Haladaptatus sp. R4: one gene and its partners. The protein of the gene in region 3 binds, or shares a complex with, the protein of the main gene of each other region. Links are inferred from orthologs where the notes say so. Each region holds a gene or a part of one and is shown on either strand. Other genes may lie near its edges.

Evidence for each region.
Region 1: the proteins of A4G99_RS05570 (region 3) and fen are in contact, whole or in part, in a crystal structure (PDB 1RXZ), measured with the Archaeoglobus fulgidus proteins. The link is inferred for Haladaptatus sp. R4 from one-to-one orthologs. Residues at the interface, in WP_010877842.1 of Archaeoglobus fulgidus: Asn43, Val44, Ala45, Met46, Pro120, Arg121, Pro123, Leu125, Gln151, Met192, Ser194, Asn218, Tyr219, Pro220, Ile237, Leu238, Ala239, Pro240, Arg241, Ile242, Glu243, Ser244; in WP_010877775.1 of Archaeoglobus fulgidus: Lys326, Ser327, Thr328, Gln329, Ala330, Thr331, Leu332, Glu333, Arg334, Trp335, Phe336.
Region 2: the proteins of A4G99_RS05570 (region 3) and rnhB are in contact, whole or in part, in a crystal structure (PDB 3P83), measured with the Archaeoglobus fulgidus proteins. The link is inferred for Haladaptatus sp. R4 from one-to-one orthologs. Residues at the interface, in WP_010877842.1 of Archaeoglobus fulgidus: Val39, Ala42, Asn43, Val44, Ala45, Met46, Leu125, Asp168, Ser194, Asn218, Tyr219, Pro220, Ile237, Leu238, Ala239, Pro240, Arg241, Ile242, Glu243, Ser244; in WP_010878125.1 of Archaeoglobus fulgidus: Ala74, Ile178, Ala179, Ile183, Arg190, Ser195, Asn196, Leu197, Arg198, Gln199, Lys200, Thr201, Leu202, Asp203, Phe205.

What each region holds. Positions count from the first base shown.
Region 1 is NZ_LWHG01000021.1:139,845-150,130, reverse strand. What follows is about bases 4,601-7,515. They hold fen (flap endonuclease-1), read right to left. Parts: upstream 6,591-7,515; coding sequence 5,610-6,590; downstream 4,601-5,609. Other genes in these bases: A4G99_RS10240 (thioredoxin domain-containing protein), read right to left, coding at 7,238-7,515; A4G99_RS10245 (hypothetical protein), read left to right, coding at 6,695-7,126; A4G99_RS10255 (hypothetical protein), read right to left, coding at 5,369-5,563; A4G99_RS10260 (AAA domain-containing protein), read right to left, coding at 4,601-5,216. Outside these bases: A4G99_RS10265 (lactate racemase domain-containing protein), read right to left, coding at 1,305-2,534; more of A4G99_RS10260, read right to left, coding at 2,568-4,600; more of A4G99_RS10240, read right to left, coding at 7,516-8,326; A4G99_RS10235 (GNAT family N-acetyltransferase), read right to left, coding at 8,412-8,993; A4G99_RS10230 (class I SAM-dependent methyltransferase), read left to right, coding at 9,083-9,673; A4G99_RS10225 (DUF3054 domain-containing protein), read left to right, coding at 9,696-10,115; A4G99_RS10220 (TIGR03618 family F420-dependent PPOX class oxidoreductase), read left to right, coding at 10,188-10,286. UniProt on the Methanocaldococcus jannaschii protein: Structure-specific nuclease with 5'-flap endonuclease and 5'-3' exonuclease activities involved in DNA replication and repair.
Region 2 is NZ_LWHG01000011.1:810,204-820,312, forward strand. What follows is about bases 4,529-7,266. They hold rnhB (ribonuclease HII), read right to left. Parts: upstream 6,363-7,266; coding sequence 5,694-6,362; downstream 4,529-5,693. Other genes in these bases: A4G99_RS07800 (ATP-grasp domain-containing protein), read left to right, coding at 4,529-5,683; A4G99_RS28640 (hypothetical protein), read left to right, coding at 6,658-6,789; A4G99_RS07810 (tRNA pseudouridine(54/55) synthase Pus10), read right to left, coding at 7,184-7,266. Outside these bases: A4G99_RS07775 (hypothetical protein), read right to left, coding at 1-165; protein translocase subunit SecF, read left to right, coding at 297-1,157; A4G99_RS07785 (preprotein translocase subunit SecD), read left to right, coding at 1,154-2,713; A4G99_RS07790 (hypothetical protein), read left to right, coding at 2,897-3,673; A4G99_RS07795 (protein tyrosine phosphatase), read left to right, coding at 3,825-4,475; more of A4G99_RS07800, read left to right, coding at 4,472-4,528; more of A4G99_RS07810, read right to left, coding at 7,267-8,479; A4G99_RS07815 (PQQ-binding-like beta-propeller repeat protein), read right to left, coding at 8,543-10,109. UniProt on the Methanocaldococcus jannaschii protein: Endonuclease that specifically degrades the RNA of RNA-DNA hybrids.
Region 3 is NZ_LWHG01000011.1:374,960-385,165, reverse strand. Bases 2,541-5,375 are described here. They hold A4G99_RS05570 (DNA polymerase sliding clamp), read right to left. Parts: upstream 4,413-5,375; coding sequence 3,669-4,412; downstream 2,541-3,668. Other genes in these bases: A4G99_RS05565 (23S rRNA (uridine(2552)-2'-O)-methyltransferase), read left to right, coding at 4,853-5,375; A4G99_RS25735 (hypothetical protein), read left to right, coding at 4,595-4,744; A4G99_RS05575 (hypothetical protein), read left to right, coding at 3,049-3,636; A4G99_RS26985 (hypothetical protein), read right to left, coding at 2,541-2,905. Also shown: Holliday junction resolvase Hjc, read left to right, coding at 141-629; A4G99_RS05585 (transporter), read left to right, coding at 1,640-1,843; A4G99_RS26990 (hypothetical protein), read right to left, coding at 1,840-2,448; more of A4G99_RS26985, read right to left, coding at 2,432-2,540; more of A4G99_RS05565, read left to right, coding at 5,376-5,611; A4G99_RS05560 (queuosine precursor transporter), read right to left, coding at 5,653-6,381; A4G99_RS05555 (ribbon-helix-helix domain-containing protein), read right to left, coding at 6,374-6,547; A4G99_RS05550 (twin-arginine translocase subunit TatC), read right to left, coding at 6,584-8,818; A4G99_RS05545 (twin-arginine translocase subunit TatC), read left to right, coding at 8,913-9,767; ATP-dependent sacrificial sulfur transferase LarE, read right to left, coding at 10,181-10,206.

The DNA of each region.
Region 1 (10,286 bases), on a different replicon or contig from region 3:
CGCCCTCTGGATAATGTCCGTGATGGGGTCCTCGCCGCGCCGACTCGTCCTCTCCGTAATGCTGGCGACGGCGTTCCTCTCGATGTGGGTGTCGAACACGGCGACGGCGGCGATGATGACGCCCATCGCGCTCGGCGTCCTCTCGCAGGTACTGGGCCGCGAGACGGTCGAAGCGGCGGGTTCGGCAGTTCCAGGAGGGTCGTCCGACTCGTCGCCCGCCCCCGACGGCGGGACCGTCGCTGTTGAAGGCGGGGACGAACCGTTCACCAACCTCCACGTCTCGATGCTTCTCGGAACCGCCTACGCGGCCAGCGTCGGCGGCGTCGGGACGCTCATCGGGACGCCGCCCAACGCGGTGCTGGCCTCGCAACTGAACGAGATTCTGGGCTACGAGATAGGTTTCGCCCAGTGGTTGATCATCGGCGTTCCGGTCGTCGCCATCACGCTCCCCATCGTCTGGTACGTCCTGACGTATCTCCTCTATCCGCCGCAGATAGACGACGTGAGCGACGCTCAGGAGATGGCCAGTCAGTACCTCGAAGAGGAAGGCGAGTTGAGTCCGCGCGGCAAGCGCGTCGCGCTCATCTTCACCGCGACCGCCCTCCTGTGGGTCGTCGGCGGGTTGGGCGACTTCATCGGCGGGTACTTGCCGTCGTCGTGGGCGGTCACGCTGTTCGGCGGAGAGGGAACGAGCGTCTTCGGCATCGACGGCCACCAGGGCATGCTCTACTACGTCGTCGTCGGCCTCGCCTCGGTTCCGGCGCTCGTGCTGGCGGACACGATGGAGTGGGACGACCTCGTGGACATCGACTGGGGGACCATCCTCCTGTTCGGCGGCGGCATCGCGCTCGCCGACGCGCTGGCGACGACGGGCGCGACCGAGTGGATATCGAACTCGGTCTTCAAATCGCTCACCGGCGCGCGCCATCGTCCTCGTCGTCGGCGTGGTCGTCCTCCTCGTCATCTTCCTGACGGAGATGACCTCGAACACCGCCACGGCGACCATCATCATTCCTATCCTCATCAGCATCGGGAGCGTCTTCGCGGCCACGCTCGGACTGACGGACGTCGCCGCCGCCGTCTTTCTCTCCGTTTCGGGGGCCATCGCGGCGAGTTTCGCGTTCGCGCTCCCCGTCGCGACCCCGCCGAACGCCATCGTCTTCGGGAGCGGCTATCTCAAGCAGGAACAGATGATGCGCGCCGGGGTCGTGTTGAACCTGATAATGACCGTCATCCTCACCGGACTCATCTGGGTGCTGTTCCAGTTCGTCTGGCCGCACGTCCTCTGGTGAGGTAACCCGTTTTCACTCCGGTCGAACCAACAGTGTATCGAGCGCGTCCGGAACGACGAGCACGTCGCTGCCGGGTTCGACGGCGTCCTCGACGGAGTCCCGGGCGTGCATCAGACAGTCCTCGACGATTTCGGGATGTTCGCTCCCGGTCACGTACACGTCGTGGTCCCGCAAGACGCGGGCCACGACGAAGGCTCGTTGTGCCCCCGGTTCGTAGCCGGTTCGCATCTCCTCGTAGAGACTATCGGGGTCGTTCGCGCCATCGAGTCGGTCGTAAAATCGCTGTTCGCCTTTTCCCTCGCCAGCGCCTTCGGGCATGTCGGCGGGGACGACGACCCGTCCGCCCGAACGGAGCGGGTTTCGGTCGCCGAGGACGACGTACGTCGCGGCGCGGGTCGCCTGATAGAGGTTCGCGGCTTTGGCTTCCGGAACGCCCGTGATGACCGCGTCGTAGCCCCCTTCGACCGGAACCGACAGCGCCTCATTTGCGACTTCGGCGAGGTCGGCGACCACGTCGCGGTGGTATCCGGCACTGGCCCCGAGAATCCCCTGTGGCCCGTGCGTGACGTTCAGACAGAAGTCGATTCCGATCACGTCGCCCGCGTCGTTCAGCAGTTCTCGGAACGGGTTGTCCTCGACCCGGCCGAGTCTGACGCCGTCCCGGGAGAGCATGTCCGGCCCGTGCGTGTACCGGATGAGCGACTCGCCACCCGCGCCGATGGCCACGGTTTTCGCCCCGCCGGAAAAGCCAGCGTACTGGTGCGGTTCGACCATCCCGGTCGCAAGGACGCGGTCCGCGTCCGCGACGGTCGGGTTGAGTTCGATGGAGACCGCTACCCCATCAGGTGCCTCGACCGTTCCGACCTCCATCACCGCCTCCGCGTCGTGATTCTCGGCGAGGTCCGCGTGCTCGCCGAGCGCGTCCTCGATTTCCTCGTCGGTCATCGGGCGGTGGAGACCGAGCCCCAAAACGACCGAGACGTTTCCGCGACGCACGTCCGCCTCCGCCAGTTCCGCGAGCAACACGTCCAACAGCACGTCGTCCGGCGTGGCCCGCGTCACGTCCGTCACGACGACCGCGACCGTCTCGTCAGGGGACACGAGGTCGTGGAGATTCGGGCCGTGCGGGTCCGTGACCGCTCGATCGGCGGCGGTCCGAGGGGATATCGCGGTACCTCCCGGCGGAGAAAGAACGGTCACGTCGCAGTCGGGCAGGGAGTAGTCCGGAAGCGAGTCGTCCATGAGTCGCGGTACGAACGCCGGGGAGGAAAGTCCTCAGGTCGCCCACTCGACCATTCGGTCGTACAAGGGCGACGAGCGCAGGGCGCGCTCGTCACCGACGAGGACGAGGGATTTCTTGGCCCGGGTCAGCGCGACGTTCACCCGGCGATAGTCGTCGAAGATGGGACTGTCCAAGTCGCCCGTGGCGACGAACGAAACGATGATGACCTCCTTGCTCGACCCCTGGAACCGATCCACCGTATCGACCGCGACCGAATCCGGAACCCTTCGAGAAATCTCGGCGACCTGCGCCCGGAACGGCGCGATGACGCCGATGTCCTCGCGGGCGACGCCCGCCTCCACGAACTCCGAGACGAGTTCGGTCACGCGCTCGGCCTCGACGGGGTTCGTGTTGCCCGCCGTCTTCCCGCCGGGGTCGAAGAAGCTGACCCCCGTCCGGAGTTTCGGTGAAAGGGCGTCCGGATCGACCGTCGGGAGGTTCTCGATCCGTTGGGCCGCAACCTCGCCGCTGGCCGGACGGAGCGCGCCGTCGTAGAACTCCCGCGAGGAGAACGCCTGAATCCGCTGTGCCATCCGGTACTGTCGGTCGAGCATGACGGACGCCTCGGGGTACCGTTCGACCAGTCGCTGGAACAGCGATTTGGAAAGCTCGGTTTCAGCTCTCACCACGGGCGGCAGTTGATGATGGTCGCCGACGAGGACGAATCGTTCGGCGAGGTTGATGGCCGCGTGTGTCGCGGGTTCGGTCAACTGCGAGGCCTCGTCCACGAGCGCCACGTCGAACGCCTCCTCGCGCATGATCCGCGAACCGCAGGTCGACGTCGTGGCGGCGACGACGCTCGCCCCCTTGAGTTCGGCGACGCGCGCGCCGGGGTCGCCGCTCCGCTCCAGACGAACGTCCTGCATGTCCGCGCGGACGCCGGTCTCCGTGCCGACGCGAACGATTTCTCCGAACCCTTGCTCCCGGAGCGCTTCGAGCGCGTTGTCCACGGCGCGGTTCGTGAACGCCGACAGCAGGACACGGTTGCCGTCCTCCACCAGCGCCCGAATGGTCCGCGCGATGGTGTAGGTCTTCCCCGTTCCGGGCGGGCCGTGGATGAGCGCGCAGTCCTTCGCGTTCACCGCGAGGTTGACCGCCTCGTTCTGGGCGTCGTTGTTCTCGATGAAGGGTTGCATCCCGTCCTCGAACTCCGGTTCTTCCCGACCGAACAGCACGTCCTTCCGCCGCTCGTCGCCCTTCAGCAGGGCGTCGTGCAGCGCGGTCAACATCGCGTCGGACGAGAACTCCGAGGGGTACACGTCCAGTCTGCGAAGTTCGACGGGTTCGTCCGTCGTGACGACGATTTCGTCGCCCAACTCCACGACCCGCGCCAGTTCCGCGTGCCCGCTGACCGGGTGGCCGTTGCTGGCGAGGACGACGTCGCCTTCCCGAATCTTCGAGACGGCATCGTCGGTTCGTCGGGCGCGGAGTTCCCAGCGCTCGCCTTCGATCTGTGTTTGCCCCGCGGGTTCCAAGCCGATGAGCGCGCGGTCGTCGTCCGCCCGCTCCTCGGCCGTCTGTTCCCAGAGTTTGGCGTACTCGCGGTGGGTCGCCCGCCGCTCCTTCTCTATCTGCTCGTACTTCTCCCGGAAGTACTCGCGCTCGTCCTCGGAGATGGGGCGGCCTATCTGGCCCGCCTTCGACTCCTGATCCAGACGCCCCGAAACGACCATGCAAGTGTCCTTCTCGAAGCAGTACTCGCATTTTGCGTTCGCCTCGTACCCCGTCGGAACGCTCATGTCGAACTCCGCCGCGGCTATCTCGTTGCGAGTTCGGACGACGAATTCCAGCAGTCCCTTGGCGATGGCGAACTCCTTCGCGGGCGAGAGGTCGCCCGACTCCTCGGCGCGGTCCAGCGCCGAGTTCTTCGTGTACAGCAGGGTCCCCGTGTCGGCCGGAACGTCGCGTTCTTGCAGGAGGAGGGCGTAGCAGGCCGCCTGAATCTTGTCCTGAAAGCGCGGGTCGCGGTTCGTGTTCTTGCCCGTCTTCAGTTCGACCGGCATCCCGCGACGGAGCGCGTCACACCGACCCTTGATGCCGAAGCGTTCGCTGATGAGCGTGTACTCGCTTCGCCAGTCGTCCGTGTCGTCGAGGACGCCCTGTTCCAACCAGCCCTCGATGGCGCTGGCGTTCTGGCGTACCTCACCCGCCACCTCGTCCGCCTCGCGTCCGAGCAGGCCGAGTTGCAGGCCGACCTCCTCGACGCGCTCTTCGATGGATTCGTCCAGTTCCCGACCGCGGAGCAGGTCGCCGAACACCTCGTGGACGATGGTTCCTTTGACGACGGGGTAGTTCAGCGGAATCCCCGACAGTTTGTTCAGGTAGTACATCCGGGGGCACTGCACCCACGAGCGAACGTCCGTCACGTTCACGAGGAACGCCGGTTCGACCACGACGTAGGACTCCTTGCTCGTCGCGTAGCTCGTCTCGCCTTGGTATTCGGACTCCTCGACGTCCGTCACCAGCAGTTCCATCCCCGCTTCGAGATACTCCGCCGTCTCCGTCCACTTCCCCCACAGCGTCACCGTCTCCGGCACGTCGTCGTCCGGTTGTACGACGACTTCCACGAGGTCGCGCTCCCCGTACTGCGTACTCACGGTCCGCACCTCTCCCGGCTCGGTGACCGTCCCCCGTATATTCACGAACAGTTCGTACTTGCCCTCGCGGAAAAATACTGTCGATTACGACGGCGAAGACTGGTTGGACGAGTTCGGTGTGGTTTCGAGGTTCGTTTTCCCGTCTCGCCACGAACGGACGCGCTCGGTTTTCGCCAAAATCAGTTCCAACTCCGGACTCATTCCGCATCCGAGACGAGGGTCCACGGCGGGTCGATAACGCCGATCATGGTGAGAATGATGGCCGGGAACCAGTAGATGGCGATGATTTCCAGCGTGAGGCTGTCGTACAACAGGAGAAAGCCGAAGAGGAAGACGAAGGGAACCACGAAAATCAACCAGACGGCTAGCGTACGTTGCTGCTCCACGTCCATTGGCGGGAGGTCGAACGAGGGGGGCAAGAATCCTTCGAAAGCAGAGCTACGTCCACTGGTCGAGACCGGTCTGGGTGATGCTCTCCTCGATGCGCTCGAACCCCCGTGCCACCTCGTCCTCGTGGACCTTCCACTCGTCGACGACGTACTCGCGGGCCGCCGCGATGTCGGGGTCCATCGACGCGTCGAACTCGTACTCGTCGGTCACGTCAGGGTCCAGAAACATCCCGCGGATGATGTCCACGTTTTCGATGTACGCGTCGCGCCCTTCGAGGACGCCGAAGAGGTCGCCGTGTTCCTTGACGCCCTTGAGTGCCGTTTTCGGGCCGACACCGGAGACGCCCTCGTTGAAGTCGGTGCCACAGAGGATGGCGATATCGACCAACTGTTCCCACGTGATGTCGTGTTCTTCGAGCGTCGCCTCGAAGTCCATCAACTCCGGGTCGCCCTTGCTCGTCAGTTGGCGGAGCGTGAGCGGCGCGCCGAGGAGGAGCGCGTCGTAGTCCTCCGTTCCGGCGTAATCGACCGCTCCCGTTCGCGCCATGTGCGCCGCCTGTGCTTCCCCTTCGGCGGGGGCCTCGATGACGGGCACGTCGAGCAGTTCGAGCAGTTCCCGCGTCGTTTCCTGAATGACGGGCGTGAGCCGCTGGGTGTGGGCTTCGAGTCGGGCGACTTCGATGGCGTCGCCCTCCTCGCGTGCGTCCTCCAGTTGGTCCTCCAGTTTCTCGCGCTGTTCGCGTCGGTTCTCGATCTCGTCGCTCTTCAGGTCCGTGACGTGGCCGTCGAAGACGAAGACGGGAACCAGGTCGTGTTCGAAGAACTTCGGGAGGCCTTGGACGACCCCAACGAGATTGGCAACCTCGGTGCCGTCCTCGGTGGTGTACACCTCGTCGCTGGTCCACTTGACCGTCGTCGTGAGATAGCGATAGAGCCAGTTGTGGGCGTCGATGGCGACGACCGAGCCTTCGATGTCGTCGAAGCTGACCTCCTCCAGGGATGCGAGTTGCCGCAGTGCGGAATTACCCATTTGGCGACGCTAAGGGCGGGAACGGCTTGAAAGCTCCCGTCCGGGACGACATCGAGCTATCTGTCGGAGAAAAGTGTATTAGAACCCGATTTGAAACGAAGCGTATGAAACGAAGAGCCGTCCTCACCATGACCGCCGGTTCTCTACTCGCACTCGCTGGGTGTGTTGGATCCCTCGGTTCGAAATCTCGGGATAGCGGCGTCGTCCTGACGAAATTGTCCATCGAGAACGATAGCGAAAACCCGCAAACAGTCGCAGTCGATGTGCTCTACGATGGCAAAAGCGTTTATTCAGAGAGACACGAGGTCACAGCGAAGGAGGGCAACGTTCTCGGTGGGAAGGAGATTACTGTCGACTTTCCTAGTGATCCCGGAGAAGTCGTGATTCGTGCGAAGATAAGGAATGACAGTGCGGAGGCGAACCTCACGGACGTGATGAAGAACGCGTGTGCGAGAGTACAAATTTGGATAGACTCGGACAGTTCGCTATCCATTTTTTCGAGCAACGAGGGAACCGGCTGTTTCGAAAACCGATGACTCCCCGTACTTCTCTTCGGTGTAGCACTCGCTCGTGAGTCTGTGTTCGACCAGTGTGACAAAGAGAGCGGTGAGAGAAGAGTGGAACATCGGGTTCACGACGAACGCCGATCAGTTCCCGGATTTCGTGCCGGTCGTCGTGCTGGTCGAGTTCGTCGTGGTTTTCGTTCCCGTGGTGCTCGTGGTCGAATCGCCGGACGTCTTGGTGGTGCTCGTCGTCCCGGACGTGGTGGTTCCGGAATCTCCCTTCGTGGTGGTCCCGGAATCTCCCTTCGTGGTGGTCGTCCCCGAACCGTCATCCTTCGTGGTGGTCGTTTTGGAATCGTCCGTCGTGGTCGTCGTTTTCGATCCCGACCCTTTCCCGAGCGCCGCGTCGAGTTGTGCCTTCGTCTTCTTCGGTGACACAGTCGGCGCGGTTACGGTGTCGCCGACGACGATGCGGGGGACGCGCGTGATCGGGATATCGTGTACTTGGTCCATCGTCTTCTCGATCTGGGACTGGTACTTACCCGACTCGATGAGCGAGGCGATATCCGAGCGGTCGCTCACGTCTGCCTTCTCGGCCAGGTTGAGAAGCGTCTCCGTCGTCGCCCACCCCGGCGCACTGTTCTGGTTTTTGAACACGGTGCCGAAGTACGTCCAGAACTGGTCGGGTTCCTGATTCCAGACGACCAACCCGGCCCGCGCCGCACGGGGTGAGTCGGGGCCGTGGAACCCTTCGCCGTCCTCGTAGGCGACGGCGCGGAACTCGATCGCCACGTCGCCGGGTTTGACGTACTCCTCGATGAGCGTCGGCAGGATGTCGAGGACGAAGTGACGCGTGTAGGGACACTTCCACGCGCCGTAGAACCGTGCCGTCACCGATGCGTCCTCCGACCCCATCGTCGCATACTTGTGCTCATCCGCCTTTTCCGGGCGTGACACCGACCGATAGGCTTTCGGTGCGGGTTCAAGGTCCTCCGGGTCCACGGGTTCGACCTCCGACGTCGTCTCCGTCTCTGTCTCCGTCTCCGTTCCGTCTTCGGTGTCCGTCGTGCTCGTCGTCGGGAATTGAATGGTCTCCGTCGTCTGTGCGCCGTTCCGTCCGCTCGAATTCTCCGAGGACTCGTTCTTCGAAAACGCCGAGCAACCGGCGATTCCGACCGTCAGGCCCGACCCGATGAGTCCGAGCACTCTTCTTCTATCGTCTCTCACTGCCATACACGAAGCGATACTAAACCTTCGTTAATAGGTCATTAACGGCTGAATGAACGGTGTACTAAACGAAGAGATCCTCTCCGTGAAATCATCGATCTTCCGAGCGTTCAACCGGCCGAGAGTCGTCCGATTGCGGTGGCCGACGACCCTCCTTCGCGGCCAGAAACTCCTCCTCGTTCGTGGAGAGGTCACGGGCACGATACACGTCCAATCCGTCCTGATAGCGCTCCGTTTCGGGATTCGGGTGTTCCAAGACCAGTTCCGCCAGTCCCGTCTCCTCGCCGGTGAACCCGAACCCCGCTCGATAGAGCGCGTGGTACGCGTAGGGATTGTTTACCGCGATTTTAACACGCTGATAATCACGCTCGTGAATCCGTCTCGTCGTGAATCGCGCGAGTTCGGAACCGATTCCCTCGCCGCGGCGGTCGGCGTGCACCGTCACGTACCGGAGCCACATCGTCCCGTCATCGGTGCGGTCCTCGTTGAACGCGATGGCGGCCACGAGACGGTCGTCGCCGTAGTTCACCGGAAGCCCCACCGCATCCCGTGAGATGCGGGCGACGGCCTTCCCCGTGTTCGACATCACGAACTTGCCCGCGTAGCTGAACCGTTCGTAATCGAGTCGCAGTTTCGGCCCCTCGTCCGGCCATCCCAGTACCGCGTACTCCATGCCCATCCGTTTCGGCGCGACCCACATCCCTCCATCGGGTCGCCCGTTCCCGCCGTCGAATTTTATGCGATGGGTCGCGTTCATCCGATATGTCCCCCACGAACGGCGATATCGGTCACTTCGACCGCATCGCACAGTTGTACGACTACTTCTCGCCCGATTCGGATTACGACATTCTGCGCGAAGGCCTCCAACAGGCCGAACGACGGGTCGAGCGAATCGCGGACGTGGCGGGCGGAACAGGCCGTGCCGTGCGCGCGTTCGACGTGGACGAGCGCTTCGTCGTCGATGCCTCCTCGGGGATGCTCGCACAGGCACACGCACGCGGACTCGATTGCGTGCGCGGGGACGCGACCCGACTGCCGCTCGACGCCGAATCCGTCGATGCCGTCGTCATCTCGGACGCGCTCCATCACATCGGCGACGCGAAGGCGACTCTTTCGGAAGTCGAGCGCGTGTTGCGGCCCGGCGGCGTGGTGATCATCCGCGAGTTCAATCCGGCGACAGTTCGGGGCCAGTTGCTCGTCCGTGGCGAACATCTGCTGGGAATGCGGTCGTCGTTTTTCACGCCGGACGAACTGGCTCGTCTTCTACACGCGGCGGACCTCGTCCCGCGAGTTCGGGGCCGTGGCTTCGATTACACCGTCGCGGGTATCAAACGCACATCGGGAACGACATAACCCCGGCCGTGCAACGAACCGTATGAGCAGTGCGTTCGTAACTCGGCGATTCGACCGCTCGGGAACGACGGCCGGACTCTTCATCGGCGATATCGTGGTTCTGTTGGTGCTCTTGGCAGTCGGGAGCCTTCGCCATCACGATCCGATTTTCCAAGAACCACTTTACTTCGCTAACACCGTCGCACCGTTCCTCATCGGGTGGTTGATATCCGCGTTCATGGTCGGCCTGTACAGTTCCCGCGCCCGCCGCTCGATTCGAACCTCGGTGCTGTTCGCGGACGGAACGTGGATTACCGCCGCGCTCATCGGTGCCGCGCTCCGTGCGACGTCGTTCTTCCACGGCGAGTCACCGGTCAGTTTCGTCCTCGTGATGCTTGGCTTCGGCATCCTGTTTTTGACCGTCTGGCGAATCCTGGCTGGGGTTACGTTCGCGATTCGCTAACGCGGTCACTTTTCCGTCGCCGAACGCCGTGGCCCGTAGCGTAAAGTGATTCCCGGTTGTCGTCCGTTCCTGATGTCGTCCATTCCATCCGAGTTCCACGAACTGTTCGAGAAGCCCGTCTTCGCGTACTTCGCCACGCTCACGCCGGAGGGACTGCCGCACGTCACCCCG
Region 2 (10,109 bases), 430 kb from region 3 along the record:
CTCCCACACGTCGCCCGCTTGGACGTGATCCTTCGTCTTCCGGAGGTACGCGAGGAAATGCCTCGTTCCGATCTGAAATTGCCCCCAACTGCTCAGATCCTCGGGATACGAGACGACGACTCGGGTCGCCGATTCGCCCGTCTGCTGTGCGTTTTCTGTCGCCATAGTGATGTAGAGGAGCGCGAGACAATTATGCCTTCGTACGACTTTTTCCCTTTTACACTCCCGTTTCGCATGACTGTTTTGGCCGTAGTAATTAAGAAAGCTTATTCAGGGCCGTCCCGGACCCATCCGTTATGGTAGAGTTTCAAGTACCGGAGGTCGATTACACCCGGTACTCGAATCGGCAATTAGCGGGGGTTCCCCTCGCCATTCTCGTGCTGGCGTTGCTTGTCCTCGCCGGTTGGTACATGGCAACCGGCGCACCAGTGACGCCCGGCATCGATTTTACAGGCGGAACGGAAATGAGAATTCAGACGACCGCGTCCCAACATCACATCGAGACGTCGTTCGATTCTCAGGTCGCGTCGGTGACGCCGTCGGCATCGCAAAACAACGTGTACCTCGTTTCGTTCCAAAGTACTGATACGAACTCGCTGACGAATCAGGCACAGAGTAACGGATACGAGGTACTCTCGGTGCAGAGTACGTCCGCGAACTTCGGAGCGGGTGCCCAGCAGCTCGCGCTGTACGGTATCGTCGCGGCGTTCGTGGGGATGAGCATCATCGTCTTCCTGATGTTTCGCTCGTTCGTCCCCTCCATCGCCGTCGTCATCTCCGCGTTCGGCGACATCGTGATTCCGCTCGCGTTGATGGACGTGTTCGGCATCAAGCTTTCACTAGGTACCGTCGCCGCGCTCCTGATGCTCATCGGTTACAGCGTGGACTCGGATATCCTGCTCAACAATCACGTCCTCCGGCGCTCGGGTGACTTCTACGAGAGCACCTATCGCGCGATGCGGACCGGTGTGACGATGACTGTCACCTCGCTTGCCGCGATGGTCGTGATGACCCTCGTGTCCGCCTTCTTCCAAATCGGGCTTCTCACGTCCATCGGCGTGATTCTCGTGATGGGACTGGCGACCGACCTCATGAACACCTACATGCTCAACTTGAGCCTCCTTCGCTGGTACAAATACGAAGGGGTGGCGCGATGAGCATCCGCGACCATTGGCGTACCGGGTTGCTCCTCATCCTCCTGCTCGGGAGCGCGTTCGCGCTCTTCGTCCCGCAGGGTGGGAACAGTAACAGCCTTTCCGCAAACGCCACCTCTTCCGGTCCGACCAACCTGAAGTACGGGCTCGACCTGGCGGGTGGGACGCAAATCCGTGCGCCCGTCAACGGTGTCACCGCCGAACAGGTACACATCGCCAACGGAACGTCCCAAACCGACCTCCAGAAGAGCGTCGCCAGCAACATCAAGGGCGTCGGTCAGGCGGACGTGAAGTTCCGGGCCACGCAGTCTGCGACTGTCGGCACCATCGAGGTGTACTCGAAGAACGTCAAACCGGCACAGCTGAAATCCGCGCTCGACAGCGCGAACGTCGAGTACGGCACCGTTCGACAGGGTGTGACCGCACAGACGCGCTCGGAAATCGTCAAGGTGTTGAGCGACAAGATTTCGAAGGCCGGACTCGCCGGTGGCCGCGTCCAGCAGGTTACGGCCGCGAACGGCGACCACTACATCCAGATCGAGATGCCGAACGCGAACCAGTCCGAGATGCAGGAATTGGTCACCCACCGCGGTCAAGTGTCCATCGTCGCCCACTATCCGACGGACAACGGCACCGCGAACACGACGGTGATCACCAAACAGAACATCACCAACGTCGGGCCTGCACAACAGAGCCAACGGGACCAAACGTGGGGCGTCAGCGTCTCGCTCACCGACGGCGGTGCGAAGTACTTCTCCAAGGTGATGAAGGATCGCGGATTCACCAGTTCGAAGGGAACATTCTCCTGTAACTATCCCGGGCAGTCCCCGGACCAGGCGGGATACTGTCTCTACACGGAAACCGACGGGAAAATAGTGTCGGGCGTGAGTATGGGTGGTCTCGCAAGCTCCATCAACAACGGCGATTTCCAGAAGAATCCGACGTTTACGATTACGACCGGTCACAACGCCTCCGAGGCGCGGAAGATCCAGATCAACCTGCAGGCCGGTGCGCTCCCGGCCTCACTCGACACGCAGGCGGGTTCGACGACCTACCTCGCGCCGAGTCTGGCGAGCCAGTTCAAACTCTACTCGCTCCTCGCGGGTATCGCGGCGGTGCTGGCCGTCAGCGGCGTCGTCTTCATCCGCTACGGGAAGAAGGAGGTCGCCCTGCCGATGATCCTGACCGCCCTCTCCGAGGTGTTCATCCTGCTCGGCTTCGCTGCGGCGATCAGTTTGCCGCTCGACCTCTCGCACATCGCGGGATTCATCGCGGTCATCGGGACCGGGGTGGACGACCTCATCATCATCGCCGACGAGGTGATGAGCGAAGGAAAGGTCAGTTCCTCGCGCGTCTTCCAATCGCGCTTCCGCAAGGCGTTCTGGGTCATCGGGGCCGCCGCCGCGACGACCATCATCGCAATGAGTCCGCTGGCAGTCCTCTCGCTCGGTGACCTGCAAGGGTTCGCCCTCATCACCATCCTCGGCGTCCTCATCGGCGTGCTGGTGACGCGACCGGCGTACGGTGACATCCTGCGCTACCTGCTGACGGACCGATAAGCTGTCTAACTTCTCACCGTTTTCTTCGAATTTTGGTCGTGCTGTAGTAGTCGATCTCGACCGGCTCTCGGCTGTGTGAAGATAATATCTGTGATATAAACAAATACATTGATATAAATTTATATAAAATTAATCAATCTAGAAATAGAATTTATCTGTGTAGACTATCCATCTGAAGTTGCAATGTCTGATCGAGATACGAACGAGGACGTCAAACGGAGCGACGTGCTACGAGACGTCACAAAAACGGCGTCGGAGACGAAGACGAAACGACGGGGATTCCTCCGTTCCTCCGGTGGTATCGCCGCATCGCTCGCTGCACTTCCCTTGGTTTCGAGGGTCACTTCCGCAGCCGAGCCGCAATCGGCCGAGGAGCGGCTTCACGAGCTTGCAAAGAAGCACGAGTCGCCCGAAGTCGCCCGCAAAGCGGTCGAAGAGACGGGAGGAGAACTGCTACGTGCGCTTTCGACCCGTGGACTGCTGGCGGATGCCGACGTGAACTCGCTCGGTATCGAGGAAATCCTCCCCCATCAAGACAGCAGTAAGGTGGACGACGGCGTCATCGTTCTCGCGTACGACCACAAAGGGACGCTGACGACGCAAGTGCAGATAATCAAGCGACTCGCGGATAGCAGGCTCCGTATCATGGTGGAACCACAACTCGACCGCAGTTTTGCGCTGGTCGAACCCGACGCCGACGAAGAGTCAGCCACGGTTATCACGACGAACGACGACGGGGTGACTGTTCAGCGAAACTGCGATACGAGCTGGTACGGCGGCTGTAACCACAACCCGTCAGATGACTGTGGTTGTACGGAAAACAGCATGTGTGGATGTTATCAGACCGAAGTCAGATGCTGTCAGACCCTCGGTTGCTCGATAACCGGGTACAAATACGGAAACTGTGTTACGACGCCGAGCGGCTGTTGCACGCACGAGGGTTGTGAGTCCTTCTGCTAACGAACTCGGTTACCGCTGACGAAGCCTTTTTTCGAAAACGAGTGGCCGTATTCCGTCACCCAATGTAATCATCTCCTGTGGCCACCGTAGGTACCGTCTACTCCCGAAACGATGCGTCCCTTATAACCACCACAGCGTGGAATCGGGGACGATGTTGGAATACCTCCAGCACGGCAGACGACGGGTCGCCGTGGAGATGGAGCGGTTGCGCCTGCGGCCGGACGCCCAGCCACGGGACACGGCACGTGCGGTGCGGTCGCTCCCGCCAGAACCGGCGGTTCTGTTTCTCTGCCTCGGAAACATCTGTCGCAGTCCGCTCGCCGAGCGATATCTTCGTGAGCGACTGCAGACGTCGGCGTTCGATTGCTCGACCGTTCGCTCGGCCGGATTCATCGAAAAGGAAGGCCGGTCGAGTCCCGACGCGGCGGTCGCCGCCGCAGGAGAACTCGGCGTCGATTTGTCCGATCACCGTTCGCAGTGCGTGGACGAGACCATGTTGCGCGAGAGCGACCTCGTCCTGCTCATGGACGCGTGGAACTACTGGTATCTGAAACGCGACTACCCCGACGCGCTCGGGAAGGCCTACTTCGCGCGGTCGTTCGACGCCTCCCCGGAGTTCGAAATCGAGGACCCGTACGACGCCGACAGAGCCACGTTTCGGCGGGTGTACGGCGAAGTCACGGGAGCGGTGGATGCGTTTCTGGCGACCGTCGAAGACGGTGAAAGCGAGGTGAGTGAGAACGACGTGGTGAACGGGAACGTCGCGGGGGAGGAAACGCGGGCGGAGGACCGGAGCGCATGAGCGTCGTCGTCCCGGCCATCGCGGCGGGAAGTAGCCTCGCGTGCATCCGTTCGCTCGGCCGGAAGGGAATCCCCGTCATCGCGGCCTCCGAATCCCCCGAATCTCCCGCGTTCGCGTCGAAGTACGTCGACGAACGCGCGTCCCTTCCCGCACCGATCGACGGCATCGAGGGGTATCGGGACGGACTGCTGTCGCTCGCGGAACGGCCCGACGTGGAGACCATCGTTCCGCTCCGGGAACCCGAGAGCTACGTCCTCTCGAAATATCGGGAGCGATTCGCGGAGCACGTCGGCACGCCGTGGCCCGACTTCGAGACGATGGAGTCCGCCCGCGACAGGAATCAGTTGTTTCAGCGGGCAGAGGAGGTCGGGATTCCGATTCCGGAGACGAAACTCCTCACGGAGTGGGACGACTGGCGCGACGACACGGTCGTGAAATCCCGGTACACCGTGCTCGTCCGCGACAACCGAACGCAGTATCCGGGCGTGCGGTTCGTCTCCGGCGATCCGGACGAACTCGATACCCCCGACGAGGACCGCCTGATCGCCGAGATGGGCCACGTCCCAATCGTCCAGGAGTGCATCCCCGACGGGACGGAGTACGGCTTTTTCGCCCTCTTCGACCACGGCGAACCGGTCGTCACCTTCCAGCACCAACGAATCCGGAGTTACACCTACTCCGGCGGCGCGAGCGTCTTTCGGCGGGCCGTGTCGATCCCCACGCTTCACGAACAGGGCGTTCGGCTCCTGTCGGCGCTCGACTGGCACGGCCCCGCGATGGTCGAGTTCCGTCACGACCCGCGCGACGGCGGGTTCAAGCTACTCGAAGTGAACCCGCGCTTCTGGGGATCGCTACAACTCGGGGTCCACGCGGGCGTGGACTTCCCGTATCGCTACTATCAACTCGCGAACGGGGTTCGAAAACCGGATTACGGCTACACGGTCGGCACGGGGAGCCACATCCTTCGGGGCGAACTCGTCTACCTCGTCAGCCTGCTGCGCGACGATTACGACCACGTCGAACGCCCGTCGGTTCCCAGCGCCGTCGCTCGCGTCCTGTTCTCACTGGCCACTGACCCGAACTTCGATTACTTCTCCTGGGACGATCCGGGACCGTTCCGGCGAGACCTGACGAACCTCGTCGGCGAGTACGCGCCCTCGAAATCCGCGCCGCTCAAACGTGCCGTGTCGGCGCTGGTCGGCAAATGACCGTCGAAAATCAGAACTGATCGAGTCCCGACTGTTCCCGGGCGGCCAGCACGTCCTTGCTCGTCCGCCACGAGGTTCGGGCACAGCCTGGTAGTTCGCCGTTGGCTTCGACGTACTCGCGCAGGAATTCTCGGGTGTTGGGGTCGCTCGGATAGCCGCTGCCGACCCCGCCGTGTTTCTCGGCGAGTCGCGCGACGTGCGCGTCTCGCTCGACCTTGGCGACGATGCTCGCCGCACCGACGATGGCGTGGGTTTCGTCCGCCCCGTGCTCCGCCTCGATTTCGACCGTACCCTCGATACCTCCCCGCTCCTCGACACCCGCCGTAACCCGCCGGGCGAACCGCGCTTCGCTGGTGTCACAGGCGTCCACGATTCCGCGCGCGCAGTTTCCGTTTCCGTCGGCGGCGACCCGCGAAATCGCCTCGACGTGCGCCGCGACGGTCAGCGTGTTCATGTCTGTCTCGGGGTCGTCGATCCGCTCCGTCGTGATCTCGGCGACGCCGACCGAGATGGATTCGTCCGCGCGAATCGCCGCCGCGAGCGCCTCCCGGCGCTCCGGCGGGAGGTTCTTCGAGTCGTCCATACCGTCGGGGAGGGCCGCGGGGTCGTCAACCGCGACCGCAGCGGCGAACATCGACCCCAACACCGGCCCGCGCCCCGCTTCGTCTACACCGAACACGACCGGACGATGGGAGTGGGACACCATGGTCGTTTCTGATTCACCGACGGAAGGGATGTGATTTTTACAATCGTTTTTGGTGTGGTTACTAAGAAGATGAGTTGCGATTGTTGAGTGCCAGGCTCCGAAAGTCTTCACCTGTTCGCTTCGAGAGACTACCACTTATTCTCAGACCACAGTTACCGAGCCGCATGAATACCGCACCGCTACTGCACCGCGAGCCTCCCCAGCCTCCTCGCTCCCTATGGTCGCTCGTCCACCGTCGGAGACACGCTCCGACGAGCCATTCTTCGCGGTGCTCACGAAGACCTCGCGCGCCATGCGGTTGGCCAGTAGCGCCCAGCTCGTCCAGCGGATGGCGCGCGCTGACGAACAGCGCGACCAGCGGTCGGTTGCGCTGTTCCGGAATTTGTCGTGCGAGGGATGACGAGCGTGAGCGAGGAGTCGGTTGGGGAGGCGTGTGGCGTGGTGGCGGTGCCGTCGGGGTGGGACTGAAAGGGGTCGTCGCTCGCGTTTACCGTGGTCGCTTGCACGGGCCAGTATTTTGGCCGTGCGGTGTCCTCGTGAACGAAGCGAACGAGGGCTTGGAAGAGCTTCGCTCTTCCAGCGCGGAGAGGCCAAAATATCCCGTGCAACGACCACGAGCGGGCGGGGGCTTTCGAGGTAGTTTTCCCAGTAACTGCAGTCGCTAAGCCATCAAACACCTCTTTGTGTAGCGGGCGGGGGATTCAACGACTGCCCCTCAGCAACTAGAATCGCAACAGAGTCAAAATGAGGACCGTCAGTCGGATTCGATGGGTCGGATACTCCCTCCTCGTGGATTACTCCTTCAAGTAGTCGTCGTGGCCGAATATCTCGTCCTCGCCCTCGACGGCGACGACGTCCAGTGCCGTGACTTCCGCGTCGACGCCCAGTAGTCCAGCCAGACTCGGCTCTGTTCGCCCTTCGTCGCCGCTGACGAGTTCCTTGATGTAGAGGCCGCCCTCGCCGTGGATTTCGACTTCGCCGTGACGCTCGTCGTCCATGTGTCCCTCGATACTGTAGACTTCGCGGACGCGCGTGAGGTTGGCCCGGCGGTGGTCCACCCGGTTCGGGGTGAACTGATCGACCGTCGCGCCGTCCAGTTCCTCGATGGCGGCCGCGAGGTCCTCCTCCGTGACGGCCTCGTCGAACTCCACCTGTGCGCGGTAGGTCTTGCTCGCATCCAATCCCTTCACGCGCTCGACCATGTCGTGCGTGGCGAGGGTGAGCGTATCGACTTCGGCCTTTCCGTCCGCGAACTCGTTGATCTCCGCTTCGAGTTCGTCGGTGTCGGGTCGCCGCCGTCGCGGTTTCTTGACTTCGATGGCGAACGGGCGTCCCGTCCCGAGCATCAAGGCGTCCACGTCCTCGCGGCCCGCGCCGTGGAAGATGGCCTCCTCGCCGTCCATCGCCTCCAGCACGGGCGGCGTCGTCAGTTGCTCGACGCTCTCGTCGTAGAGGAAACCGCTGCCGCCGCAGTAGTCACAGGATTCCTCGCCGCCGCCCTCGGCTAGTTGCTTGCCCGACCCGCCGCACTCGCGGCAGGGCCATTTCGTCTGGGGGATGTCCCGTTCCAGCTTTCGATAGCGGCCGAAGACGAAGGCGGGGTTCACCTGCACGTCCACGTCGCCGCGTTCGAGGTTCAGGAGCGCCAGCACGTCCGGGCGGTCGAAATCGACTTCGGTGTCGGTGAGTCGTCCGACGCGCTTGCCGACCTCGCGGTTGAATTCGGACTTGAACAGTTCACCGGTATCCTCGGGCAACTCGGCCAATTCGCGGAGCAGGATTTCGTTTTCCTCCACGAGCGGTGGTGCCCGCGTTCCGACCTGATACGTCTCGAATTCGACGTCAGCGAGGGCCTCCGCGACCTGTTCCGCGTACGCATCGAACTCGTCGATGAGTCCTTCACAGACCCAACACTCCTCGTCGGGTTCCTCGAAATCCTCGTCGTCCTCCAGTGCGACCGCAACCCGGAGGGAGTGGCCACGTTCGGTGTTCGTCAGCCCGAAACTTCGGTCGGCGAACTGGCGACCGAGACAGGCATCACACACCGGATCCTCCGCGATGACCCGCCGCGCCGCCGAAAGTACGTCCATGTCTCATCCGTGGGAGTCACGCGGTAAACCGGTTTCCGATTGCGTCGAAAGAAGAAGGGAAAATCAGTCGCGAGTGAGCGTTATCGAGTCGGTATCCGTGAGGCCGTCGTCGTCGGTGACCCGGACCCTGATGGTCCGCTGATCGCAGAAGTCCGTGTGGACCGTGACGTTCTGGCCGGTGGTCTCGTACGCTCCGTCGCCGTCGAGGTCCCACTCGTAGCTGATGATTTCGTCGCTATCGGCCGTCGATGCGTTCGCGTGGAGCGTCACGGTGCGGTTCCCGTGGAACGTCCGGTTTGCCGCGTTCTTCGGCGACGTCTCGATGATGACGTTCGGGGCGTCCATCTCGTCTCCGGCGACTTGATGGTCGAGCGACGGCCTGTGGTCGCTCGATTCGAGGACGTGCAGTTCGCTCTCCTCCGATAGCACGCCGAGCCACTCGTGAACGGTCACGTAGAGTTTCCCGTCGGCAACGACAGGTGCGTACGGGACGAGGGGGCTCGACTCGCTAACCGAGTAGTTCCACTGTTCCTGGCCGGTGCTCGCATCGAGGGAGTAGATGGCGGGCGACGCCGGTCTGTCGCTGTGTCTGGTGAAATGGCGTCCGCCGACGTACACCGAGTCGTTGGTGGCCGTCGGTGCCGACAGATGGTCCGCCGCCGTGTCGTACGTCCACTGCTCGTCGCCAGTTGCGGCGTCGAGGGCGTACACAGTCCCGTGACCGTCTCCACGGGTGCTGACGTACACGGTATCGTTTCTGACCGCCGGTTCGGATATCTCGTCCCTCTCGGTGCTATCGGCGCGTGCCACCGAGTGGGTCCAGACGACGCTTCCGTCGTCGGTCGAGAGCGCGTAAACGGGTTGTGTGTCACCGTCGGTTTCGGCGGTGAGGAAGATGCGGTCGCTCGTCACGGCGCTGTCGAAGCCCTCGGTCGCATGGGGATTCGACACGTTCCACTTCGGCGCTCCGCTCGACGCGTCCATCGCCGACACAGTCGTGCCGTTCTGTGCGTACGCGGTCCCGTTCACGACGCCGATTATTCGCTGGCCGTACGCGGACCAAAGCTCGTCGCCCGTCTCCGCGTCGTAGGCCGTGTTTGCGACGTAGACGACGCCGTCGGCGACTATCGGACTCGCTTGGGCGGAGTTGTTGACGCGCCACTGGACTTCGCCGGTCGCGGCGTCGAGGGCGTACAGACCGCCGTTGTGGTCGTAATCATCGGCGTGCGTGCCGCGCGTTTGGACGTACACGGTCCCGTTGTCGACGGCGGGCGCGCCGGTCGCCGCACCGACCGTCGTGCTCTTCCAGCGTTGGTCGCCGGTCTCCGCGTCGTACGCGACGACGTATCCCTCGGCGGCAGTTCGGCGTTGGTCGTTATCGATACGTACGCCGTTCCGTTCACGACGGCCGCCCCCGAGTCGGCACGCGCACCGAACTGTGTGCTCCAGTCCTCGGTCGCGTACGGGGCCGGACCCGTATCGTTCGTCGCACCGGTTCGTCCCGAATCGGCGCGGTCGGACGCCCAACCGTCGTCCGCAGACGTCTGTGACTGCGGTGCCGTCGCCGCGACGAACGATATCGACGAGACGACGACGAGGAGGGCGAGTACTAATCCGACTCGTGCCCGAT
Region 3 (10,206 bases):
CAGAAACGTCTCATCGTAGCGAACGGTTAGGGACTTTCCATGGACCTGCTCGACCAAAAACAAGAATCATCACGTCCTCGCTTCCACTTTCGCCGCGCTATCGGCCGTTTTATTGCCCGCGACCGCCGACCATCGACCATATGGCGAATCGGAAAGGCGACAGACGGGAGCGCGAACTCGTCAACAGGTTGGACGAGGTCGGATTTGCGGTCATGCGCGCTCCCGCGAGCGGGGGTGCGACCCAGCGCGAACTGCCGGACGTGCTGGCCGGGAACGGGAACGTCTTCTACGCCATCGAGGCGAAATCGAGTTCCGGCGACCCGATCTATCTCACGGGGGAGGAAGTCGAGGCGCTGGTCTACTTCTCGCAGAACTTCGGCGCGAAACCGAAGATCGGCGTGCGCTTCGACCGCGAGGATTGGTACTTCTTCCACCCCGCCGACGTGCACCAGACGAAAGGCGGGAACTACCGGGTGAAAAAGGAGAAAGCGCTGGAGGACGGGGACTCGATGGACGACCTCCAAAGCGACGACGAGGACGAGGAATCGAAACACAGCGTCTCGGACATCCTGCACGCGGTCGATCAAGGCGTTCTCTCGGTGGAAGAGGCGACGGAAATTTTGGAATAACGGTCGCTCCGCGGTCAAGCTCGAAAATACTGAAAAATCGATCCGACTACTCGGCGTCCGGGAAGTCGGTCAACTCGGACTGCTCGTTCGGGCGTCCCGGCCGCTTGAGCCGCGAGCGCGGGAACGAGTAGCGCCGAAGGTGACGCGACTCAACCTGTTCGGGTCGAAGCCCCGACGGAATCGGGTAGAGCACTTCGACCACCGGGTCGTCCGCCGGGTAGCCCTCGTTCGTGGGATACTCGGCGACGGTGCAGTCGCGGCCCGGTACCTCGACCTGGTCGGCCCTGTAGTCGGTCATCCGAACGACGACCAGCAGGTCGCGCTCGCGCGGTCCACGACGGGTTCGCCGGGTTCGAGCCGACAGTGGTCACAGAAGTGCGGCCCGGCGGCGGCCGTCTTCTCGTCCACGAAGACGGTCGAGTCACATCGTGTACACTCGACGGCCTCCTTTCCCGGCGGGGGTACGCGCCCCTCGTTGATTTCGATGGCGACCCGCCGGATGTGCTTGCACCGGACGCCCCGCATCATGTGGTCGGGGCAGGTACAGCGACCCCCGATCAGGTCCACGAAGTACGTGTTGTCGCTCTGGCTTTCGACTTCGTACAGTCCGCCACCGAGCGGCGTGACGGACATTCGCTCCGCTCTGGCACGTTGTGAGCGTGGATTCGTCTCCTCCGTCTCCGCCAGCGGAGCCAGCGATACTTTTCTGGAAGCGGCTGTGTCTATCATGGGTGCTTCCTCCGTGAAACCCGGCGACGAAAATCAGCACGTTGCGACTCCTCAGCGGTGGTTTCGACGTATTAGGGTACGTGCCGAACGACCCTAAGGCTTTCACCTGTCAACGCAAGCTGAGACCGTTTCGGCGGCGAACTCGACGGAAATGGCTCGTTGAATCCTCGATTCGTATTTCTGAGCCGTCAAAAATGAAGGAAAATCTGTGGCTCACGACGACGGACGAGCGCCGACCGCGAAGCGGAGAACTTTTGATGTAACCCCGGGAAATCCAGAGCATGGAACTCGAGGGCGATACGCTCCGCGACATCGTCGTCTCCGTCGTGTCGGTTGGATTCTTTATCGTAGCGATGTATATCGTCGGATCTCAGTACGATACCGGCGGTATCACTGGAGCGGGAGCGCTCGAAATCGTCGGCGTCATCGCACTCTTCATTCTCGTCATGACTGGCGTCGGATTCTGGTTGGCGAATCAGCACTAACGGTCGCGCCAGTCGGTCACGGTCCCGTTTTCATCCAGCGCATCCTCGTAGTAGACGAGCGGATGCGTCACCGTTTCACAGCGCTGATCCTGGTTCACGCAGTCGTCGTACGCCTGTAACGTCGCGCAACTCGGCGGCGCGAACTGCGTCGTTCGCTCGTCGCGGACGCGCTCGATTCGAGCGCGTAGCCGATCTCCTCGACCCGATTCTCGAACCTCACAGAGCGACAGTATCTCGTCCGCGTCGAGTCCGATGCTGGCGAGAAACGAGACGAGCGTGAACTCGGAGTGGGCGGGAAGCGTTTCCGCGTCCCGCATCCGCGAGAGCAGCGCCGTCATGCACGGCGGGAACAGTTCCGGGGCGAGCGTGTCGATATCGTGTGAAAAGTCCGCGTCGGTGAACGACGACTCCAATTCCGACAGTTCCTCGTCGAGTGCGGCCGCGATTTCCGAGGGGACCGAAAGCGGTAGATCCTCGGCGATTCGCACCTCCACCGCCGTCCGGAGCAGTTCGTGCAGTTCGGCCTGCGAGACGGTGACGACGCCGTCCGAAAGTTGGCGCGTGACGAGTCGCCAATCGTCGCCGTAGTCACCCGCGAGCGAGATGTAGGTGACGACGTCGACGCCGAAGTCGTCGCCGCGCGCGACGAACGTCCTCCGAGAGGTCGAAATCCGCGAGCAACTGTTGGAGCGTGAGCGACGTTCCGCCCGTGCTCTTCAGGCCGTCGTCGGGCGTCTCGAAATCGGCGGTGAACCGTTCGTAGGCCGTCGTCGCCTCGGCGCTGGCGTACTTTTCCACCGCACCCGGTGCGTTGAGGAGCGACACTAACAGTCGGGCGATGGGATAGGAAAGCACCTCCGTCGATGTCGCCCACCGTCGTCCGTCGTCAGGGGCGCGCACGGTTCCATCGAGCAGTGCTCGGCGCACGCGCTCCACGCCACGCTCGACGGCGGGGTGGCGCTCTCCCTCGCCCGCGATAACCGCCGCAGGGTCCAGGTTTGCGTCCCGAACCGCCTCGCGGGCGGACGCGAGGAACGGGTATCGGGCATGGAGCGAATTCATTGTTCGCCGTTTCGAGCGGTGGCGGATAAACGCGACGGTCGCCAGTAACGAGAGATTTCTCGAACAAAGGGGACGGAAATGCCGCATTTCCTCGATTCGGCCGAATCCAATCACCTATTACCGACGCGTGAGAACGGAATTGCGTGCCACGTTTCGACTATCCCTGTCCCGACTGTCGGACCACGACGAACCTCCACGGCCCCGACTGCCGATTCGACGGGGAGCCGTGGACGAACATCGAAAAGGCGTACACGGACATCGTCTCGATCCTATCGGCCGACTCCCTCCCCGAGGAAGAACTCCGCGAAACGGTTCACGGACGGTGGGATGCGACCCACGCTGCCGCACTCGACCGACTTCGACACGAAAAGCGCGTCGTGGAGAGCGACGGTGCGCTCCGATTGCTCACCGGCGACGAGTTCCGCGAAACCGTCTCCGAACCGAGTTTCGAGCCGATGCGGACGATTTACGAGAAGGGGAGCGTACCGGGGTGTCACGACAACGCCGTCTTCGCCATGGTCGCGTGGTACGAGATGGTCGGCCTGTCGTGGCCCGAGACGCGTGAAAACGTGGTCGAGTGGCTGCACAAGAGCGGAACGTGGGGACGCGGCGGATTCGAGGAGTCCACGCCCGAAGAACTGGTCGAGAACAAGCGTCACGTCTACGAGGTCGGCTATGGCTGGAAGGAGAAGGCGGAAGCGACGAAGGCCGTTATCGACCGGAATCTGTAGAACGAGAGGTACGAGAGTCGTCGAGGCTGTTTTCAGTCGCTCTGGATGCGCGGTGCGAGCATGTACGTCACTTGACCCATGCCTTCCGCGATTTCGAAGTGAAGTTTGACGGGGAACTCCTCGCCGAGGTCGATGCTCACTTCGCCGTCGTTCGGGATGGCCTTGTTCATGTCCTTGAGATAGTCGAGACTGAACAGGGAGTGGGCGGGTCCGGTCGTGAGGTCGATGAGGTCGTCGCGGTCGAGTTTCAGATCGACGTCGTCGGTGTCACCTTCCGCTTCGACGTAGAACAACTCGTCGTCCTCGTCCACGCCGAGGGCGATGTGGTCGGACACCATGTCGGCCGCTTTGACCGCACGGTCGATATCGGACCCTTCGACGACGATGGTAGCGGAGAGATCGAGGTCCGGGATGTCGGGTTCCTGGCGGATGGAATCGGGGTCGATGAGCGCGAGGGTGTACTCCAAGCCGTCGATCTTGATGTGGAGTTTTCGCGTCTCCTCGTCCAACTCCATCTCGATGAGTTGGTCGGAGCTAGCCATGCCTGCGACGCTTTCGAGGCGGTCGAGATTGACGCCGAGAATACCGCCGTTCGACTCGTAGGACTCGAACGCTTCGGCGTCGAGTTGGAGGTCAACCATGCCGACGTTGGCCGGGTCGACTGCTTTGATAGTGAGGCCATCCTCCTCCAAGTGGATTTTACATTCATCCACAAGAACGCCCACGGAATCGATTGTCGTCCGGAGCGTATCTGCGCTCACGATAGCCTTGAACATGTTGATAGGGGGTATGAAAGGGTGGCATAAAAGTCATCCGTTCGCGCGCGCGGCATGTGCATATTGAGGGCGCACCACGCCATCGAACGGAGGACAATCATACCACCGCTACCCCATTATTACAAGAGATAATATACAGATTTTTGATAAACTTTTTACGCTAGAAGGTACTCTGAAGAAATATGTCGCAGGAGTGGCGGCCAGAAGAATACACGCTCGACGAAGACGACCCTCGATGGGGAGTGTGCAACTACTGCAAGAAGAAGGTCTTCGTCGGCGGGAAGAACAAATCCGACCTCGTTCGTCATCAGGACGAGTGTGAATACCGCTGACGGGGCGTTCCTCGTCGGCCAGTTACGATTTTTGAACGGTGGGACGCCACGGAGAGCGACGGACAACGAAGGGCGTAAACATCCTCGTAGACAACTCATTCCTAACAAATGGCCCGTAAAGATCACTACTACAACAAATCCAAGCAGCAAGGCTACCGCTCGCGGGCGGCCTACAAACTGAAGCAGTTGGACGAATCCGCACATCTCCTCCACGAGGGCGAGACGGTCGTCGACCTCGGGGCGGCCCCCGGTGGGTGGTTGCAGGTCGCCGCCGAGGAAGTCGGCGACGACGGAACCGTGATCGGTGTCGACCTCCAGCGAATCAAATCCATCGACGGCGTCGAGACCATCCGCGGCGACATGACCGAGGAGGAAACCCAACAGGAAGTCATCGACGTCGCCGGTTCGGCCGACGTCGTCCTCTCCGACATGGCACCGAACATGACCGGCGAGTACAGCCTCGACCACGCTCGCTCGGTGTACCTCGCCCGACAGGCGTTCGAAACGGCACTCGAACTGCTCGATTCGGGCGGCGACTTCGTCGTCAAAGTGTTTCAGGGACCGGACTTGGACGACCTGCGCGACGACATGGAACCCGAATTCGAGTACGTCCGAACGATGAGTCCCGACGCCTCGCGTGACGAGTCCTCCGAGGTCTACCTCGTCGCCCGCAAGCGCCTCACTGCACCCGTCAGAGCGGGCGACAGACTCGAAGTGACCATCGAAGGCGTGGGAAGCGAAGGCGACGGCGTGGCGAAAGTCGAGGAGTACACGCTGTTCGTGCCGAACACCGAGGAAGGGGAAACCGTCGAAATCCGCGTCGAGGACGTGAAGCCGAAGTTCGGCTTCGCCCAGCGACTGGACTAACGGTTCTCGTCGTCCATCACCGAATCACTTCCGTCTGATTTTCAGTCCGCCGAACTCGGCACTCGACCGGCGTTCGTCTGTGAACGCAGATAGCCCACGACGGCGTAGACGAAGGGCGTGTCGAGGAGTGCGACGAACAGCTTGAAGACGTACTGGCCGACGATGAGCGACAGGACGACGCTCGTCGGTATTTCCGGACCGATACCGGCGAATCGGGGGAGCGCGTAGAACGCGATTCCGACGAAGATGACCGTATCGATGGCCTGACTGGTCGCCGTCGAACCGATGTTGCGCGCCCAGAGGTGGTCGCCGTCGGTGAGTTCGCGGATTTCGTGGAAGACGATGACGTCCCAGTTCTGGCTGACGACGTACGCACAGAGGCTTCCAATCACGATGTTCGTGCTCGCGCTGAGGACGGTCTGGAACTTCGTGGGGTCCACGCTGGACTGTGCGGCGGGTGCCTCGATGGTGGACCAGACGAGCACGAGCATGACGAATATCATCACGAAAGCGACGTTGACGAGTCGCTGGGCCGCCTTCCGCCCGTACACTTCGGCGTAGCAATCCGACGCGAAGAACGTCAGCGCGTAGGCCAGCGCCGCCCCCGGCAGAACGAGCGCGTCGCCCGTGACCGGAAGCGAGAGCGGAATCGTGAACTGGAGCACTTTCGCCGCCGTGAGCTGTGCCGTCACCAGCGCCGTCACGAACAACCCGGTGAGGACGAGTTGACCGGTTGCGAGCGCGGACCCCGGTTGCACTCTCTCAGTCATCTTCGAGTCGTCCGTGACGTTCGTCTATCTCGTCCAAAATATCCAGCATTTTCCGGATCGACGCACGAATGGCGTCGCTTCTGTTCACGAATTTACCGTCGTCGCCGACGTGGTCGTCCAAGTCGGCGAGCAGTTCGTCGGGTATCTCGACGCTTATCTTGCTCATACCGTGGTATTCCGTGAAGAATACTTAAGCGCACCGTCAGGCGCGCCGACCGCCGAGCGTCCCGACCCAGAGGCCGCCGAGACCGATGAGGTAGGCGACCGAGAGGGGAATCGCGATGAGGAACAGCGTGTACAGGCTGTCCGGGGTCACGAGCGCGGCGATGACGAAGATGCCGATGATGGCCGGACGCCAGTGTTCGAACATCGTCTTGAAGTTGAGAATGCCGCCCCAGTGGAACAGGAACATCGTCACGGGGATGTCGGCGAGAAGGCCGATACCGACCGTGGTGAGGAAGACCAGCCAGAAGAACGCCTTCACTCGGTAGTAAATGACCATGTCCGCGCGGTGGGCGTCCATGACCAGCCACGAGATGATCTCCGGCGCGACGATGGTGTAGCCGATGTAGCTGCCGACGAGGAGACCGGCGAAGAGCGCGCCACCCCACGCGAAGAACACGTTTCGGTTCCCGCGGACGAGGTTTCGCTCCTTCATCGCGGGCCATCCGTAGTACAGCACCATCGGGAGCACGGACACGACGGCGAGCAGCGTGCTGATCTTCACTTCGAAGATGAGCGCCTCGACCGGATGGAGGGTCACGACGTTGAGCAGTTGTCCGTTACCGGCGACGGCCGTCACGGCCGCCGGGACGCGACTGGTGAAGTCCTCGTTGATGGTTCCGATACCACCCTGATAGAGGTAGACGAAGACGCCCGCGAGCACGAGCATGAACACGATGACGATGCGGAACATCTTCGACATGAGGCTCTGGGCGATGAACGCGAAGTCGTAGTAGTAGCCGCCGATGTCGTCCTCGGTCGTCTCGTCGTCGGTGAACGCGCTCGCCATCCCCGCCGTGGTGCGCTGGAAGACGTTCCCCTCCTGCTCGGTACTCTGTTGTGCCACGTCCTCGGCGAGTGGTGCTTCGCCCTCGGGTGCGTCGGGATCACTCTCGCCCGTCTGAACCGCCGCGTCGGCCTCCTTCGCTTCCTGTGCCGCGTCGTAGCGGTCGAGGATGGCCTGTGCCTTCTCGGGTTGGTCGGAATCCATCGCGGCGCGGGCGTACTCGACCGACTCGCCCTCGCCCATCTCGGCGAACAGTTCCGGCGGAGCGGCACGGATACCCGCCGCGTCGAGTTCGTACGGGTCGAGACCAGTGGACTGACCGATGGCCGCGCTCTCTTCGAGGGAGGTAAACAGGAAGTAGAGCGTAGCGAGGATCAGCGCGACGAGCGCGACCGCGACGGCGGTCAGGACGACGGCCGTTTCGCGCGGGACGCCGATGGCTTGTTGTATCGGCGGGAACGGCGCTGGACGGTACTTCGCCGGGAGTCCCGAAAGGAGCTGTTCGTTCACGAAGTCGATGCCGTTCTGCGTGATGAACAGGTACGCCGCCGCCGCCGCGACGAGCGTGATTCCGGCGATGTAGTTCCACTTGTCCCGAATCGCCGTCCTCGGACTCACCTCGTTGCTTCCCCGTTTGATGGTGACGAGGAACTTCGACAGGTAGAGGCTGAACCCGTAGAGGAGACAGAGCGGAACCGCCCACATCACCTGCGTGAACGGGTCGGGCGGCGAGGCCACGGCACCGAAGACGAAGATGATGAGGACGGCGTACCGCCACTTGTCACGGAACGTCTCGTAGCGCACGATACCCGAGTAGCTCAGCGAACTCATGATCAGCGGGAGTTCCGCTGCGAGACCGAACGAAAGGGAGATGATGAGGACGAATTCGATCCACTGTACGATACCGTACTTTGGATTCAAACCGGCGTTCACGGCGTTTTTCGCCAGGAAGCTGAACATTATCGGGAGATAGACGGAGTAGCCGTAGGCGATCCCGCCGACGAACAACAGGATTCCGAGCAACACCAGCGGGATGATTTTCCAGTAGGAGATGGAGGCATCGGGATACCAATCCTGATCCCGGATCGAATTTCGGCCGAGGTAGAGGAGAGCGGGGATGGAGACGGCGATTCCGGCGAACATCGCAACTTTTGCCTGAAGAAGGATGACGTCGAATGGCGTTACGGCGACGATGTTGACGTGCCTCCGTATCTCGGGTGACATCCCGGATTTCGTCACGTGGCGGAGGAACGGGATGACCACCCACGACATGCTATAGAACGTGCCGAGAAACCCGATGACGAAGACGATGAAAACCTTCTGGAGTTCCTTCTGTGCCGTTCTCAATAGGCCGCCAATGGTTTCACGGCCTGAAGCAACCGTTCTCGCCGTATCCTCGCCGATGAGACTGTTCCCCGAGGTAGACATTGCTTGGGGATGGTAGCCCCGTGTCAGTTATCAATCTTCCCGTCTCGCGAGATGAAGAAAGCCTATAATAATACGGCTGCTTATCCTCGGGTGAATGGGCGAAGAATCGGATGCGACGGCAGGTAGTAATCTGTCCAAAGTCCCGGCGTCGGAAGAAGCGCCGGCGCCGCCGGACGAAGACCTGTACGAGCCAGAGGACCCGGAGCAAGCAGTCGAGCGGCCGAGTCAGCCGATGGAGGACGAGGAGATGCCGCTGGCCGACCACGTCGAGGAGATGATAAAACGACTCGCCGTCGTCATCGTCATCGCGGCGGTCGTCACCCTTCTCATCCTTCCGACCGCGGACCACATCATCAACTTCCTCTGGTATCAAATCCTGCCGGTCGCGAAGGACACCCGACCGCGAATCTACGCCCCGCTGGCGCTCGTGATGACGAAGCTCAAAGTCGCCAGCCTCGGCGGCCTCGTCGTGGCGCTCCCCGTCATGGTGTACGAGACGTACCTCTTCATGCGCCCCGGACTCTACCCGAACGAGCGACGCTACTACCTCGCCGCGGTCCCGACCAGCCTCGTCCTCGCGTTCGTCGGGCTCTGTTTCGCCGACTTCCTCATCCTGCCCGCCATCTTCAAATACTTCCTCTCGTACACGTCGAGCGCGGACGTCGGCATCGCCTTCGGGTTGACGAAAACGTTCAACCTCATCCTGATGATGATGGGCGTGTTGGCCATCGTTTTCCAGATTCCGCTCCTCATCATGCTCGCCATCATGATGGGACTGACGACACGCCAGTGGATGGCCAGCAAACGCCTGTACTTCTGGGGTGCGTTCGCCGGGTTCGCCTTCCTCTTCAGCCCCGACCCGACGGGAATGGCCCCGTTCCTCGTCGCGATCACGATGGTCGGTCTGTTCGAGGGAACTCTGCTCCTCCTAAAATGGACGGGCAGGTGACCGTTTGACACAGTTTTGGTCCACCCATTCTCGTTGAGCTACACAATGGGAGCTTTCGATAGCTGTAATCGGTATATAACTAAGGGGATCAGCCCTCAATGTAGTGGTAGCGTTCGTACCTGCCCTTAGCTCGCGTGCCAGCAGCTACAGACCGCAGTTCGCGTGCCAGCAAACTGCCACCCTTTGGGTGCGAACGCCCGGCGCTGCTTTCTATGGATCGCCAGTCCCCGAGTCCGCACTGAACCCGTCCTCGATCAGCGGTTCACCGTGTCAGATTCGTTTCCTCGGACACCGTTCGCTCTTCGATGTTCACTCGCCAGTCGCCGAGTGAACATCGCCCTCTTGTTCGCGGGTCGCTACTCGCGGTTTTGCCAGACGGAGTCTGGCTGACCGCCGAGCTTTGCTCGGCGATTTCACCGCTCGTACGAGACTCCGTTGG